Regions from separate parts of the Mesorhizobium sp. CNPSo 4671 genome, predicted to be linked through region 2. Evidence: predicted binding sites of a transcription regulator. Region 2 holds the regulator's gene; each other region holds the start of a gene.
The links. The regulator PhoB, encoded in region 2, activates phosphate uptake and scavenging genes when phosphate is short. The targets are predictions, from matches to a motif close to TGTCATNNANCTGTCAT.
Positions count from the first base shown of each region.

Region 1 (5,422 bases), on a different contig from region 2:
GTAGGCGGCGATCTTGACGCGGTTGGTGCGGATGCCGAGCGCGCCTGCGCTCTCGACCTGGCCGCCGGTCGCCAGGAGATGGACACCGAAGCGGGTGTGGTAGAGCGCGATATGCGCCACGATCACGGCGGCAATCGCTACCCAGACCGGATAGCCGAAAGGCCCGAACGACCCTGAAGCGAGCTTCAGCAGGAAGGTCGAGCCGACCATGGTCGGTTCGCCGCCCGACAGGATCAGGCCAAGCCCGGTGATGGCCGACAGCGTGCCGAGCGTGACCACGAAATCCGGAATTTTGCCGACGGTGATGATGAGGCCGTTGAAGAAGCCGATGGCGCTGGTGGCGAGCACTGCGAGCACGCTAGCGATGAAGATGCCGTAGCCCGCCGCATTGACGAGGCCAAGCACGATGGCGCCCAGCATGACGGCCGCGGCCAGCGACAGGTCGATGCCTGATGTGGCGACGACGAAGGTCTGGCCGATCGACAGCACCACCAGGATCGCCGATGCCAGCAGCAATGCCTGCAGGTTGGCGACACTGAGAAAGACCGGCTGGGCGATGCCGAAGACGATGACGAGACCGACCAGGCCAACGACGGACGCCCAGTCGGCCCAGAAGGAAGGATCCAGGAGGAGAGCCGACAGGGAGGGGCGGCTCTCCTCCGCCGCGCCCGCCGAATGGGCGACGGGCGCGTTGTCTGTGGAATTGCTCACTTCAACAGCTCACGCAGCGGATCGGGATAATCGCCGCCGGGACGCGGAAAATTCTTCAGCGAGGCATCGGCATTGGCCTTGTTGATCAGGAGCACCGGTGCGGGCACGTTGGCGGGCAGTTGCTTGCCCATGACCGCCGCCTTGCACGCTTCGACGCCCATGGCGCCGACGACATAGGGATATTGGGCGACTGTGGCGGAGAGCTCGCCTGATGCAATCGACTTCAGCGCGTCGACGATGCCGTCGAGACCGATCACCTTGACGTCCTTGCCCGAAGTCTGCACGGCGCGTTCGACGCCGAGCGCCATGATGTCGTTGGCGGCGAAGAAGCCGGCGAGATCCGGATGTGCCGCCAGGATATCGGTTGCGGCGGTCAACGCCTTCTCACGATCCCAGTCGGCGCTCACCATCACCACCACTTCGAGCTTGCCTTCGACGGCCTGCTTGAAGCCCTTGATGCGGGCGTTGGAGCCGACATCGCCGACGATACCGGCGATCAGCGCGACCTTGCCGCCCTTCGGCACCAGCTTCAGCATTTCCTCGCCGGCCAGCGCGCCGGCGGCGACATTATCGGTGCCGATATAGGTCGAGACGGCAAAGCCGGCCGCCTTGGCCTGTTCGGCGTCGATGGTCGAATCGATGTTGACGATCGGCTTCTTCTTCTGGGCGACCGGCACCAGCGCCTGGACGAGATTGGAGACGCTGATCGGGTTGACCAGATAGCAATCGAAATCCTGCAGGGCCATGGCGGTCAGGCGGTCGGCCTGGCCGGTGGCGTCGCCCATATTGGCGGCAGCCTGGACGCTGACATTGACGCCGCTGGCCTTGCCCTGCTCCTCGATGCCTTGCTGCATGGTCTGGAAGAAGGGGTTGTCGAGGCCCTTTACGATGGCCGCGACCTTGGCCGCGTCCTCGGCATAAGACGGCGCCGAAACGATGGTTGCCAGCAGGCCCACGCCAAGCGTCAGGCCGTTGAAGATGCGCATTCTGTTCCTCCGCTTCTTGTTTGTTTGATGTGTCTCATCGGCAAGCCCACGGACGTCCGTGGCTGCGAGAGCCATGCCGGGTTTGGCAACGCCGCGCAGCCTGCAGCCCAGCGAGCGCCGAACGTCTCGCGGACAACGGACCCGGTCGGGACCTTTTCCATGCCAGGCATTTCTCCTCCCAGAGCGCTGACCTAGCCCCATCAGCGTTTGCGCATGTTTTATAAAAAATTGACACGCGTCAAGATTTAAAATGGTGCGCAGCGATTTCGATGGTGCCATGGCGGCCATGGGCTGTCCTGTCGGGCCGCCTGCCGCGCGATCCGCGGTTCACCGCAGCAAAAAAGCTTCCGCCCTTATGCAACCTGCGATGGGGGCGTGCGTTACCGTTTTCAGATTTTGAACGACCCGGCAGGTGGGTGCTGCATTTTCGATACGTCCACGGAATTGCCGGTAACCGTGCAAGACAAGGCCCTCATCGGGGCTCGGTCGGCACCAAGTGCCGTTGTCTGCTTGCGGTCACGGAAGCCGACGGCAAGCTGCGGGCGCTGCTGTCACTGTCGTCGCCGAGCAACTGTCAGACAAATAATAGAGATCAGACATGCCAAGACGGCTTGCAAGCCTAGGCTAAAGCTCGCGGAAGTTGCGAAAAAAGCATACCGTTGGAGAAAACTTATATCGTCATCCAGCATGAAAGGGGAATCATGCCTGACCAGAATGCCCAGATCCGCGCAGCAATCGGACGACTGCTTTCCGAGAAAACCGGAGTCGCAGTCATTTCCATGAAAGAGAGTATCAACGAGCTGGTGGCCACAACCGGTGTAGCGCTTGCCGTCGAAACCCTGCAGGACATGCTGCTGGAAATGGCCGAAGTGCGCGGCATGACGGTCGTGCTCGACGTTTAGAGCAGTTAACCGTTTTCACTAACTCTTTGTTTTGACATTTTGACGCAATTCCTGTGGGCAAATCGTTACCCGCTTTTCCTGGAACCGCTTCAGCTCTGTCTCCTTGTTTTGACGCAATTACCCAGGGAAAGCGCTACGCGCTTTTCCGGGAGGCAGCTGGTAGCTGTTCAGCCATTGCGGGGCCAAGGCGTTCCGCTTTCCCCGCCAGTTCAAGCGTGCCATCGCCGTAGATCATGCGGCCGGCACGGAAGGTGGCGCGCACGCGTGGCACGGGATGGCGGTCCGCCACCACGAGATCGGCCAGAAGCCCCGGCTCGATGGCGCCGCGATCGGTGAGCCCCAGGGCTGCGGCCGGATTGCCGCTGGTCAGTGCCGCCGCCGCCGCGAGGCCATCGCCCCGCAGTTCCGCCAGGCCGAGCACGGCCGGCAGGATCGAGGCCGGGTGGTAGTCGCTGGCCAGCATGTCGAGCAGTCCGGCCTCATAGGCCTGCCGGGCGGAAAGATTGCCGGAGTAGGATTCGCCGCGCAGCGCGTTGGGCGCGCCCATGGCGGTGCGCATGCCGAGCCTGCGGGCTTCTTGCGCGGCCTCCAGGGTTACCGGGAATTCCGAGAGCGCGGCACCCAGGCCATGAACCAGTTCCACCTTTTCCAGCGTGTCGTCGTCATGCGAGGCGAGCACGACGCCGGCGGCCTGCGCGCGCGCCGACAGGTCCTGCAACGCGTTCAACACATCGCCCTGGCCGTTGCGGCCGGCCATGCGCTTGCCGACGACTTCGGAGGCCGCGGCAACGGACATACCGCGCTCCTTGGCGATCCGGGCGATGTAGAGTTCGACGTCGCGGTATTGCCCCTGTCCAGGCGTGTGATCCATCAGTGAAATCAGGTGCAGCCTGCCGGCGTCCATCAGCTTTTGCAGCCTGGGAATAGCCGGGGTGAAGGTCACTTCGAAGCGGGCGTGGATGCGATGGTCGACCAGGAGGTCGTCCTTCATCCCGGCGATGGTGTCGATGATTGCTGATGTGTGATCTTCCGAGCGCAGCACGCCGCTGGTGACGCTGGCGCCGATGAAGGAGAGCGCGGCATAGGCGGTGGTGACGCCGCAGGAGGCGAGCTTCTTGTCCAGTTCGGCAACGCCGATCGGCATCGGAACGTGGACGCCGATGCGCGGTTCGACTTCCTTCTCGACCATGTCGCCATGCATGTCGATGAAGCCGGGCAGCAGCAGGCGGCCGCCACCCTCTATGTCGGCATGCTCGACCGGCTTCTCGCGGATATCGGCGATCCTGCCGTTTTCGATCCTGATCGCGCCGCTTGGGATGACGCGGTCGCGCAGGACGATTTCGAAATCACTCAGCCACATGTCATGTCTCTTGCAAGGAAGCGGTTTCAGCATGGATTTTACGGGCGACAAGGTCGGCGACATCATGGGTGACGGAGGACACCGACCATGGCGACGATTGCGCCGGCTTGCCGCCGCCCCGGTCACGATCTCTCCAGGACATGTTTTCTAGTTCACCCGAATGCCGGTTTCCATTTGATTTTTATGACATTTTCATGAAGGCCGGCCTTGCCGGACCGCCTGCCTCAGCCGGCACGGGATCGTTGTGACAGCCATTCGGCGGTTTGCTGGCTGGCCTGTTCGGCGGAAAGCTCAAGGCTCAGCCCCTGCAGCAGGCCATGCAGGAAAACCCCGGTAAAACAGTCGCCGGCGCCGATCGTGTCGGGTACGGAAACCTGCTTCAGCGGCGTGACGTGGTTGAGCGCCTTGCCGTCATAGAGCGAGATCGGCCGCATTCCGTCGGTCAGCACCAGCGTGCTCAGGCGAGGCCCGGCAATGAGTGAAGCTCGCTCCCAGATCGCTCGCGTGTCCTCGCCGGGAAAATCGGCGCGCGATCCGATAACGATGTCGGCCGGGCGCGGCGAGGCGCTGCGCAGCGGAAATTGCGAAATGACAAGCGGGATCGTCCGCAGCGAGGCAACGAGGCCGGCATCGAGCATCAGGGCGTTGAGATAGGCGGCGTCGCCGCTGACAGGTTCCGGTGCGGCGAAGGGCGGGCGCATCTGGCCGCCGGGGTTCAAAATGGTGCGCTCGCCATTCGGCTCGAGCAGGATTTCGGTGAACCGGGTTTCCCCGGCCCATAGGGTGACGTAGCCGGTATCGATGCCGCTCGCCTGCAATGTGGCGAGCGCTGCCCGGCCATATTCGTCGTCCATCAGATTGCTGATCAGCCGGACATGGTTGCCGAGCTTCGCCAGATGGGTGCCTGTGTGGAAGCCGCCACCGCCGAGCCGGACGCTGCGGCTGGAATAGACGATGCGCGCGCCAGAGGCGAGGGGCGAGGACAGCGACCAGACCTGGTCGTAGTTGATGTGGCCGACAACGATGACTGTGCACATGGTCCCTGCTTTTTCGCGCGGCGCATCGACGATGAAGCGGTGCGTGAGCAGGCTTAGCACTATGACCGGCACCAGGGACAGCAGGCTGGCGGCCATCGGAGCGTCAGCGGGCGTGTGCTGTTTTCGATCGACAATACGGCCAGTTGCTCGGCGTTCTGGCGCAGGCGGGGAACGCCAAGGATTGAGCAGTCGCTTTACCCGCCGAGAATAAAATCGGCGCAGCGGTCGGCGATCATGATCACCGGGGCGTTGGTGTTGCCGCTGATCAGCCTTGGCATGATCGAGGCGTCGCAGATGCGCAGGCGCGGGACGCCGCGCACGCGCAGTTGCGGGTCGACCACCGCGTCGTCATCGCTGCCCATGCGGCAGGTGCCGCAAGGGTGATAGACGGTCTTGGCGTGTTCGAGGATGTGGTCCGATATCGCC
Region 1 is NZ_JBWLUW010000002.1:345,279-350,700, forward strand. It holds gene AC04SF_RS06030 (ABC transporter permease) at 1-711, opposite strand, end outside; gene AC04SF_RS06035 (sugar ABC transporter substrate-binding protein) at 708-1,697, opposite strand; gene AC04SF_RS06040 (hypothetical protein) at 2,399-2,599, shown strand; gene AC04SF_RS06045 (alpha-D-ribose 1-methylphosphonate 5-triphosphate diphosphatase) at 2,733-3,959, opposite strand; gene AC04SF_RS06050 (PfkB family carbohydrate kinase) at 4,184-5,092, opposite strand; gene AC04SF_RS06055 (GMC family oxidoreductase) at 5,191-5,422, opposite strand, start outside.
Region 1: AC04SF_RS06045 (alpha-D-ribose 1-methylphosphonate 5-triphosphate diphosphatase) is a predicted target of PhoB. The motif match lies at 4,143-4,159, and genes of this name have one in related genera.

Region 2 (5,422 bases):
GATCTATCTCGGCGCCATCACCACCTGGGACGATGCCGCGATCAAGGCGCTGAACCCCAGCCTCACCCTGCCGTCGACCGCGATCGCCGTCGTGCATCGCTCGGACGGCTCGGGCACCACCTTCAACTTCACCAACTATCTGGTGAAGCTCTCGCCCGACTGGAAGGACAAGGTCGGTTCGGACAGCGCCGTCGAATGGCCGACGGGCGTCGGCGCCAAGGGCAGCGAAGGCGTTGCCAACACCGTCAAGCAGACCGACGGCGGCATCGGTTACGTCGAATACGCCTATGCCAAGCAGAACAACCTGTCCTACTCCAAGATGCTGAATGCAGCCGGCAAGGTCGTCGAGCCGTCGCTCGAATCCTTCGGCGCTGCCGCTTCGAATGCCGACTTCAAGACTGCCAAGAACTTCAACGTCATCATCACCAACGAGCCTGGCGACACCACCTGGCCGATCGCTGCTTCGACCTGGGTTCTGATCCACAAGGCTCCGGATGATGCCGCTGCCACCGGCGAAGCGCTGAAGTTCTTTGCCTGGGCCTACAAGGACGGCAAGGAAACCGCCAAGGCGCTCGACTACGTCTCGATCCCCGACAGCGTCGTCGACCTGATCAAGGCTTCGTGGAAGGCCGACATCCAGGCCGACGGCAAGCCCGTCTATGCCGGCGAGTAATATCCTCCGAAGGAGCGCCGCGCCCGCGGCGCTCCTTTTCCCATCAACTTGAAAGAGCCGAGCTTGACATGAGCGCTGTCCAGGAAGCCTTGCCAGCCGTTAGAGGTTCGCGCGACGCCACCGTTCGACGGTTCGCGCTGACCGATTCGATCTTCCACGGAATGACCCGCGCCGCAGCCATACTGGTTCTGGTCCTGCTCGGTGGTGTTGCGATCTCGCTGGTAGCCGGTTCATGGCAAGCTCTGTCGACCTTCGGCTTCTCTTTCCTGACCAGCGAAAGCTGGAATCCGGTGACGGAGAAGTTCGGCGCGCTGGCGCCGATCTACGGCACCATCATCACCTCGGCCATCGCCATCCTGATCGCCGTGCCGCTCGGCATCGGCATCGCCATCTTCCTCACCGAGCTTTGCCCGCGCCCGCTGCGACGCCCGATCGGCATGGCGGTTGAATTGTTGGCCGGCATCCCTTCGATCATCTACGGTATCTGGGGCCTGTTCGTGCTGGCGCCGTTCCTGCAGACGACGGTGCAGCCTTTCATCATCAGCGTCTTCCACGACATTCCGGGCCTCAACAGCCTGTTCGCCGGCCCTCCTTACGGTATCGGCCTGCTGACCTCGGCGATGATCCTGGCCATCATGATCCTGCCTTTTATCACCTCGATCACCAAGGACGTCTTCGATACGGTGCCGTCGGTGCTCAAGGAATCGGCCTATGGCATCGGCTGCACGACCTGGGAAGTCACGCGCCGGGTCGTCATTCCCTACACGCGCATCGGCATCATGGGCGGCGTCATGCTCGCGCTCGGCCGTGCGCTCGGCGAAACCATGGCGGTGACCTTCGTCATCGGCAACGCGCACCGCATCTCGACATCGCTGTTTGCGCCGGCAACGACGATCTCGGCGACCATCGCCAACGAATTCACCGAAGCGGTCGGCGATCTCTATACCTCCTCGCTGGTGGCGCTCGGCCTGATCCTGTTCGTCATCACCTTCATGATCCTTGCCATCGCCCGCTACATGCTGATGCGCATTGACGCCCGCACCGGAGCCTGACCGATGTCGACAGCCGCATCGCTTCACCAGAGCCGCAAGCGCAAGAATGGCGTGATGATGACGCTGTGCGTCGTCGCCGCCGGCATCGGCCTTGCCTGGCTGGCGCTGATCCTCGGCGCCCTGCTCTACAAGGGCCTCGCCGGCGTCTCCCTCTCGGTCTTCACGGAAATGACGCCACCGCCCGGCGATGCCGGCGGCCTGCTCAACGCCATCTATGGCAGCATCGTGATGACCATCATCGGCATCATCGTCGGCACGCCGATCGGCGTGCTGGCCGGCACCTATATGGCGGAATATGGCCGCTTCTCGAAGCTCACCACCGTGGTTCGCTTCATCAACGACATCCTTTTGTCGGCGCCGTCGATTATCATCGGCCTGTTCGTCTATGAGCTGATGGTGCGGCCAATGGGGCATTTCTCGGCGATCGCCGGTGCCGTAGCACTTGCCATCCTGGTCATCCCGGTCGTGGTGCGCACCACAGAGGACATGCTCAATCTGGTGCCCAACGCCCTGCGCGAAGCCGGCACCGCGATCGGCGCACCGCGCTGGGTGGTCATCCGCTCGGTTGCCTACCGCGCGGCACTTTCCGGCATCGTCACCGGCATATTGCTGGCGATCGCGCGCATCTCCGGCGAGACCGCACCGCTTCTTTTCACGGCGCTGAACAATCAGTTCTGGTCGAGCAATCTCAACGCGCCGATGGCCAGCCTGCCTGTCACCATCTTCCAGTTCGCTCTCAGCCCTTACGAGGAATGGCAGCAGCTGGCCTGGACCGGTGCACTCATCATCACATTGACGGTTCTCGCGCTCAGCATCTTTGCGCGCAGCCTGACCGGACGCAGAGAGGACAAATGAGCCAGATGTTGTCTCCAGACATGACGATCGCCGCCGAGGCGGTGGCCAAGGCCAAGATCGAGGTCAAGAACCTCAACTTCTACTATGGCCAGTCGAAGGCCCTGAAGGATATCACGCTGTCGCTGCCCGAGCGCAGCGTCACCGCCTTCATCGGCCCTTCGGGCTGCGGAAAGTCGACGCTGCTGCGCGTCTTCAACCGTATCTATGAGCTCTATCCCAAGCAGACCGCCGAGGGCCAGGTGCTGCTCGACGGCCAGAACGTTCTCGACCGTTCGCAGGACCTCAATCTGCTGCGCACCAAGATCGGCATGGTGTTCCAGAAGCCGACGCCGTTCCCGATGTCGATCTACGAGAACATCGCTTTCGGCGTCAGGCTCTATGACAAGATCAGCAAGGCCGAGATGGACGGCCGTGTCGAGCAGGCGCTGAAGCGCGCGGCACTGTGGACCGAGGTCAAGGACAAGCTCAACGCCAGCGGCCTCAGCCTGTCGGGCGGCCAGCAGCAGCGGCTGTGCATCGCCCGCACCGTGGCGGTGAAGCCGGAAGTCATCCTGCTCGACGAGCCGGCCTCGGCGCTCGACCCGCTCTCGACCGCCAAGATCGAGGAGCTGATCGACGAGTTGCAAGCCGAGTACACGATCGTCATCGTCACCCACAACATGCAGCAGGCGGCGCGCGTGTCGAAGCAGACCGCCTTCATGTATCTGGGCGAACTGGTCGAGTTCGACAAAACCGAGAAGATCTTCACGTCGCCTCGCGAGAAGCGCACGCAAGACTACATCACCGGCCGCTTCGGCTGATCGCACGCATACGAGGACCAGGATCATGGCCGAACACACAGTCGCAGCCTTCGACGAGGATCTCGGACAGATCAGCAGGCTGATCAGCGACATGGGCGACCTCGCCGGCTCGATGGTCGGCGGCGCCACCAAGGCACTGCTGAATTCCGACAATGCGCTGGCCCAGCGCGTGGTCTCCGACGACGCGATCATGGACGCGCGCCAGCGCGAACTCGACGACCGTGCCATCACGCTGATCGCCAAGCGCCAGCCGATGGCCGACGATCTGCGTCATGTAGTCGGCTCGATCCGCATGGCCGGCGACCTCGAACGCATCGGCGACCTTGCCAAGAACATCGCCAAGCGCGTCGGCACCGTCGGTCTCAGCGCCACGCCGCGCGACCTGTCGCATTCCATCGACGCCATGGCGCAGCTGGTGCTGATCCAGGTGCAGGGCGTGATCGAGGAGTATGCGGCGCGCGATGCCGCCGCACTGGCGAAGTTGCGCGCCGACGACGAACGTATCGACGTCAAATACACCTCCGTCTTCCGTGAACTGCTGACCTATATGATGGAGGATCCGCGCAACATCACGGCCTGCACGCATCTGTTGTTCTGCGCCAAGAATCTCGAACGCATCGGTGACCACGTGACCAACATCGCCGAGAATGCGTACTATGTCCTGACCGGCACGCAGCTGCCCGCCAATCGTCCAAAACAGGACGAGACGGCGATGTCAGCGCCGGCAGCCTGAGCGCAGGGGTAACCAGTCGATGATCGCGCCACGCATCATGGTGGTGGAGGATGAGGAGCCGCTGGGGGTGCTGCTCCGCTACAATCTGGAATCCGAAGGCTACCAGGTCGAGGTGGTGCCGCGCGGCGACGAAGCCGAAATCCGGCTCCAGGAGAACGTGCCCGACCTTCTGGTGCTCGACTGGATGGTGCCTGCGGTGTCCGGCATCGAACTCTGCCGGCGCCTGCGAATGCGGCCCGAGACCGAGCGGCTGCCGATCATCATGCTGACCGCGCGGGGCGAAGAAAGCGACCGTGTACGTGGACTTTCCACCGGCGCCGACGACTATCTGGTCAAGCCGTTTTCGACGCCGGAATTCATGGCAAGAGTCAAGGCGCTGCTTCGCCGCGCCAAGCCGGAAGTGCTGTCCAGCGTGCTCAAGGTCGGCGACATCGTGCTCGACCGCGAATCGCACCGGGTCTATCGCAAGAAGAGCGAGATACGGCTTGGGCCGACCGAGTTCCGCCTGCTCGAATTCATGATGCGCCATCCCGGCCGCGTGTTCTCGCGCAGCCAGCTGCTCGACAATGTCTGGGGCGAGACGATCTACATCGACGAGCGCACCGTCGACGTGCATGTCGGCCGCCTGCGCAAGGCGGTCAACAATGGCCGCATGCCCGACGTCATCCGCACCATTCGCGGCGCGGGCTACGCGATCCGCGAGGATTGATCGCGAGCGGTTTCAGGCCACGTTCTTGCCCACGCCGCCCGCCCTTGCCTGCACGCCCGGCGCGAAAATCTCCTGGTCGACGAAGGTCAGCGCGCGCATGGCGCAGCCTTCGCGGATCAGCGGCAGTTCGTTCGGTTCGGTGTCGAAGGAAATCGATTTCGAGTGCTGGCCGCCGGCGGTCTGCGCGATCGCCTCGCGCAATGCCGGCTCGATCAGGTCGAAGGCGGCGGCACTGACGCCGACCATGGCGACGGGCGCGGGATCGATCAGCGCGAACAGGCTGCCGAGGCCATAGCCCAATGCCTCGCCGGCCTTGCGATAGGCTTCTCGCTCAGGCCCGTCTCTTTCCCGTGCGGTGGCGGCGAGTGCCCGCATCTGTGCGTCGCTGACGTCGGCGACCGGCTCGGTGTCCTCGCCAAGCTGCCTGGCGTTGCGCCAGATGGCGTAGTTGCCGGCATAGGCCTCGACGCAGCCGCGGCGTCCGCAGCGGCAAAGCGCGCCGCCGGGCCGATGGATCATGTGACCGAACTCGCCGCCCGAGGAATGGGTGCCGGTGAACAGCTCGCCCTTCAGCACCAGGCCCATGCCGATGCCGTGCGA
Region 2 is NZ_JBWLUW010000007.1:316,991-322,412, forward strand. It holds gene pstS (phosphate ABC transporter substrate-binding protein PstS) at 1-673, shown strand, start outside; gene pstC (phosphate ABC transporter permease subunit PstC) at 742-1,725, shown strand; gene pstA (phosphate ABC transporter permease PstA) at 1,729-2,580, shown strand; gene pstB (phosphate ABC transporter ATP-binding protein PstB) at 2,577-3,380, shown strand; gene phoU (phosphate signaling complex protein PhoU) at 3,406-4,113, shown strand; gene phoB (phosphate regulon transcriptional regulator PhoB) at 4,133-4,822, shown strand; gene AC04SF_RS21425 (ROK family protein) at 4,835-5,422, opposite strand, start outside.

Region 3 (5,422 bases), on a different contig from region 2:
CCGGCCCCGCTCTACAACGGCCCGGTTGGCTTCAGAACTCCACGTCCAGTTCGATGATGTCCTCGGGCTCGGCCAAGGCGTCTTGCGTCCATTCCTGCATCAGCGGCCAAGCGAAGATGGTGTCGCAATAGGTGGTGAGCGGCGCTTCGAGTTCGACCGCATAGGTGCGGAAACGGGTACAGACCGGCGCGTACATCGCGTCGGCCACCGTCGGCGACGCGCCGAACAGCCAGGGACCGCCATAGGTATCGAGGCATTCGGACCAGATCGTCTTGATCCGCTCCACATCCGGCCGCGCGCCGGAAAAGATCTTGAAGCTCTTGTGCCTGGCTTTCAGGCTCATCGGCAGCGCCGAGCGCAAATTATGAAAGCCTGAATGCATCTCGCCGGACACCGCGCGGCAATGCGCGCGCGCCACGCGGTCGGCCGGCAGGAGCCCCGCGCCGGGCATGGTCTCGGCCAGATATTCGGCGATCGCCAGCGTGTCCCATACCGTCACTCCGTCATGGGTCAGCCGCGGCACCAGCACCGATGGCGACAACAAGAGCAATTCCTGCCGCTGCACGGGATCATCGATATCGATGCGCTTCTCCTCGAACTCCATCCCGGCCATGCGGCAAAGCAGCCAGCCACGCAGCGACCAGGACGAATAATTCTTCGACGAAATCGTCAATGTCGCCGTGGTCGCCTTTGCCACGGGCGCCTTACTCATGGCCACCTTGTTCTTGGCCGCCTTCGTCATGCCGTCGACCCTCCGAGCCCTTTGCCGGCAACAATCCTCTCGCAATGCACAAAATTTTGCACTAGTTTTTTTGCACTGCCGCATGGCCGCTGGGAATGGGACGTATTCGATGCTGTACCAGGCCTACCAGCTACAGGACGATCTGATCGGTCCGACGCGCTTTTTTGCCGATCTGATGCGCGTGACGATGGGTGGCATGTTTTCAGGCCACGGCGTGAAACAGCGCCTGGCCGCCGGGCTGGAGATGATCGGCCGCTTCAAGCTCACCCATGCGCGACCGAATTTCGATATCAAATCCGTCAGGGTCGGCAATCGCGACGTGCCGGTCAGCGTCGAGACGGCCCTCGACCTGCCGTTTGGCAAGCTTCTGCGCTTCGCCAAGGATATGGATACACGCCAGCCCCCGGTGATGGTGATTGCCCCGCTATCGGGGCATTTCTCGACGCTGCTTCGCGGTACGGTGGAAACGCTTCTGGCTGACCATGAGGTCTACATCACCGACTGGGCCAATGCTCGCGACGTGCCGCTCGCGGCCGGCCGCTTTGGGGTGGACGACTATGTCGACTACATCATCCGCTTCCTGCAGGCGATTGGCCCGGGCGCGCATATACTGGCGGTTTGCCAGCCCTGCGTTCAGGCGCTTGCTGCCGTCGCGGTCATGTCCGAGGACAGGCACCCGGCGACACCGCGCTCGATGACGCTGATGGCGGGGCCGATCGATCCGCGGGAGAGCCCGACCAAGGTCAACGAATTCGCCGTCAGCAAGTCGCTAGCCTGGTTTCAAGGCGCCGTCATCTCACGTGTGCCGTGGCGCCATGCCGGCGGCGGACGCCGGGTGTATCCAGGTTTTCTGCAGCTTGCCGCCTTCATGGCCATGAACATGGATCGACACACCAAAGCCCACCGCAAACTGCATGACCATCTGGTGGCCGGCGAGATCGCCGAGGCCGAGAAGATCAAGACTTTCTATGACGAGTATCTGGCCGTGCTCGACCTCACCGAGGAATTCTATATCGAAACCATCGACCGTGTGTTCCACAAGGCAGAACTGGCCACCGGTGCGTTTACGTTCCGTGGCAGCCGGGTCGATCCGGGCGCGATCCGCAACACCGCGCTGCTCACTGTCGAGGGCGGGCGTGACGACATCTGTGCGCTGGGCCAGACCTCGGCCGCCCATGAATTGTGCCGATCGCTGCGCCCGCATCTGAAGCGCCATCACCTGCAGGCCAATGTCGGCCACTATGGCGTCTTCAACGGCAAGCGTTGGGAGCGCGAGATCTATCCCGTCGTGCGCAATCTCATCCTGTCGATGGAATAGCTTTTCATTTGCCAACCGGCGATTTTTTGCGCTGACAGGCGGCCGGCAGCCCGCACCGGCAAGGACTACCGCAATATGAAGGCCCGGCCTGGACGGACGGCTGACGGTCGAAGTCATCGACCCGTTCGTCGGCGCGGCCGTCCCGCGGCCGCCAATTGTCATCCGAACCGATCGCCACGAAACAGTCCTGATATCGCCTGGCGGCGAAGTGTTGACGCGCTCCGTTCACCACCAAGATACTGCTTGCAATTCGCAATCAGTTTGCTAGAAACGACCAATTGCAAAATACAACTGGCTATCGAGGAGGCTTTCATGTCCAAGCTGCGCGTCAACGCTTTCACCCTGTCGCTCGACGGCTATGGTGCCGGTCCCGATCAGGATCTGCAAAACCCGCTCGGCATCGGTGGGGGATCCTTGCACAAGTGGTTTGTCGACACCCCCACCTTCCGCAAGATGGTGCTCGGGCAAGATGGTGGCACCACCGATATCAACGAGGGGTTCGCGGCGCGCAGTTTCGAAAATGTCGGCGCCTGGATCCTTGGCCGCAACATGTTCGGGCCGATCCGCGGCGAATGGCCCGATGACAGCTGGAAAGGCTGGTGGGGCGACAACCCACCCTACCATGTGCCGGTGTTCGTGCTGACCCACCACAAGCGGGCGCCGATCACGATGGAAGGCGGCACGACGTTTTATTTTGTGACCGACGGCATCCATTCGGCGCTTGAACAGGCGAAGGCGGCGGCCGGCGGCAAGGATGTACGGATCGGCGGCGGCGTCGCCACCATCCGGCAATATCTGCAGGAGAAGCTGATCGACGAGATGCATCTGGCAATCTCGCCGGTGCTGCTTGGCAGGGGCGAGCACCTTTTCGCCGGCCTGGATATGTTGAAGCTTGGCTATCAATGCACCGAGCAGGTGGCGACGGCACTTGCCACGCATGTGGTGATCAAGCGGACGTAATTACAGCTCTTTCTCCCCGTGAAACGGGGAGCAAGAAAAAGTGCTCAATACTTCTCCGGCACGTAAAGCTCACGCGGCAGCGTCTGGCGCTCGTATTCGGGGTTGAAGACGCGCTCCGGCAGCGTGATCTCCTCGTGCGGCACCTCTTCATACGGCATCTGCTTGAGCAGATGATCGATGCAGTTCAGCCGTGCCCGTTTCTTGTCGTTACCCTCAACGATGAACCAGGGTGCCTCGGGAATGTTGGTGCGGGCGAAGGTTTCTTCCTTGGCCTTGGTGTACTGCTCCCAGCGCACGCGCGACTGAAGATCCATCGGCGACAGCTTCCACTGCTTCATTGGGTCATGGATACGCATCAGGAAGCGCATCTGCTGTTCCTCGTCGGTGATCGAGAACCAGTATTTCACGACAGTGATGCCCGAGCGCACCAGCATGCGCTCGAATTCCGGCACGTCGCGGAAAAATTCCTCGACCTGGCCCGCATCGGCAAAGCCCATCACCCGCTCGACGCCGGAGCGGTTGTACCAGGAGCGGTCGAACAGCACGATCTCGCCGCCTGCCGGCAGATGCGGGACATAGCGCTGGAAATACCATTGCGACTTCTCGCGCTCGGTCGGCGCCGGCAGCGCCACGACGCGGCAGATGCGCGGATTGAGCCGCTGGGTGATGCGCTTGATGACGCCGCCCTTGCCGGCGGAGTCGCGGCCCTCAAAAATCACCACCAGCTTCTTCTTGTGGTAGGCGACCCAGGACTGCAGCTTGATCAGCTCGGATTGCAAGGTGATCAGGTCGCGGAAATATTGCATGCGGTCGATCGAAGGCGGATGCGCGTTCTTGTAGATCTTGGCGATTTCCATCGACAGCGCTGGCTCCGACATTTCGAGTTCGTAATCTTCGTCGAGCGTGTCTGCGAGCTCGGCTTCGAGCCAGTCTTTCGCGGGAGAATTCTGTCTTAGCTCGGTCATATCGGTCGCTCCGCTTGCAAGCCTGTCGGTTGATGTCCGGCACCCCAAACTGCTGGCCTGCGGCCGGGAATGGAAACACCTTAGCCGAATTCAATATAGGCAGGCAGTGACGGTTTTATTGCAGCCCAAGCGCGATTGCCGCCGCCACAAATCCCGCGAGGTACGATCGATCCGTCGTCTTGGCATGGCGACAAGGCGACCAAATTGTCCTACAAATGCCTGGTCGCATTCGGGCGCCCTGGGCGGCGCCCCCCATCAACACAATCGCGAGGACCGACATGGAATACCGCACCCTTGGCCGTTCGGGCCTGAAGGTTTCGACGCTGACTTTGGGCACCATGACTTTCGGCGGCACCGGGCCCTTCGCTGCGGTCGGCAACAGCGATCTTACCGAAGCCAAGCGCATGATCGACATGTGCATCGACGCCGGTATCAACCTCATCGACACCGCCAATGTCTATTCGAACGGGCTGTCGGAGGAGATCATCGGCGAGGCACTCGGCGGCAAGCGCAAGAACGACGTGCTGATCGCGTCCAAGGCACGCATGCGGATCGGCAGCGGGCCCAACGACGAAGGTCTGTCGCGCCACCACCTGATCAGCGAATGCGAGAAGAGCCTGAAGCGGCTGAAGACCGACGTCATCGACATCTATTTCGTCCACCAGTGGGACGGCCTTACTCCGGTCGAGGAAACCATCGCCGCGCTCGACACTTTGGTCAGCCAGGGCAAGGTGCGCTATATCGGCTGCTCCAACTGGTCCGGCTGGCAGATGATGAAGGGGCTCTCGATCAGCGACAGCCGTCACCAGCAGCGCTTCGTCACCCAGCAGATCCACTACACGCTGGAGGCCCGCGAGGCCGAATACGAGTTGCTGCCGATCTCAGTCGACCAGGGGTTGGGCGTGCTGGTCTGGAGCCCGCTCGCCGGCGGCTTGCTGTCCGGCAAATACCACCGCGACAGCCCGACCGCACGGCAGCTCGCCGGCTGGTCGGAACCGCCGATCCGCGACGAGGACCGGCTCTGGCGGATCGTCGATGTACTGGTCGAGATCGGCAAGGCCCGCGGCGTGTCGGCAGCACAGGTGGCGCTTGCCTGGCTGCTCGGCCGCCCCGCCGTCTCCTCGCTGGTGATCGGCGCCCGCAACGACGCCCAGCTCAAGGACAATCTCGCGGCCGCAAGCCTGGGGCTCAACCCTGAGGAACGCCGGCGCCTCGACGCGGTCAGCCGACCGCCCGTACTCTACCCCTATTGGCACCAGCAGCTGACGGCGAGGGATCGCTTCGGCCCCGCCGACATGGTTCTCGACCGCAGCGTCATCTGATCATTAGGCGGAGTAGCGTTAGCCCTCGATGAAGCGCCAGAGTTCGGGATCGGGTTCGATCTGGCCGCTGAGCACGAAATATTTGTAGAGCACGAGCAGGGAGATCGCCTGCTCG
Region 3 is NZ_JBWLUW010000009.1:242,126-247,547, forward strand. It holds gene AC04SF_RS25000 (glutathione S-transferase) at 32-712, opposite strand; gene AC04SF_RS25005 (polyhydroxyalkanoate depolymerase) at 852-2,060, shown strand; gene AC04SF_RS25010 (dihydrofolate reductase family protein) at 2,373-3,020, shown strand; gene ppk2 (polyphosphate kinase 2) at 3,065-3,985, opposite strand; gene AC04SF_RS25020 (aldo/keto reductase) at 4,264-5,307, shown strand; gene AC04SF_RS25025 (glycosyl transferase family 90) at 5,326-5,422, opposite strand, start outside.
Region 3: ppk2 (polyphosphate kinase 2) is a predicted target of PhoB. The motif match lies at 4,092-4,108, and genes of this name have one in related genera.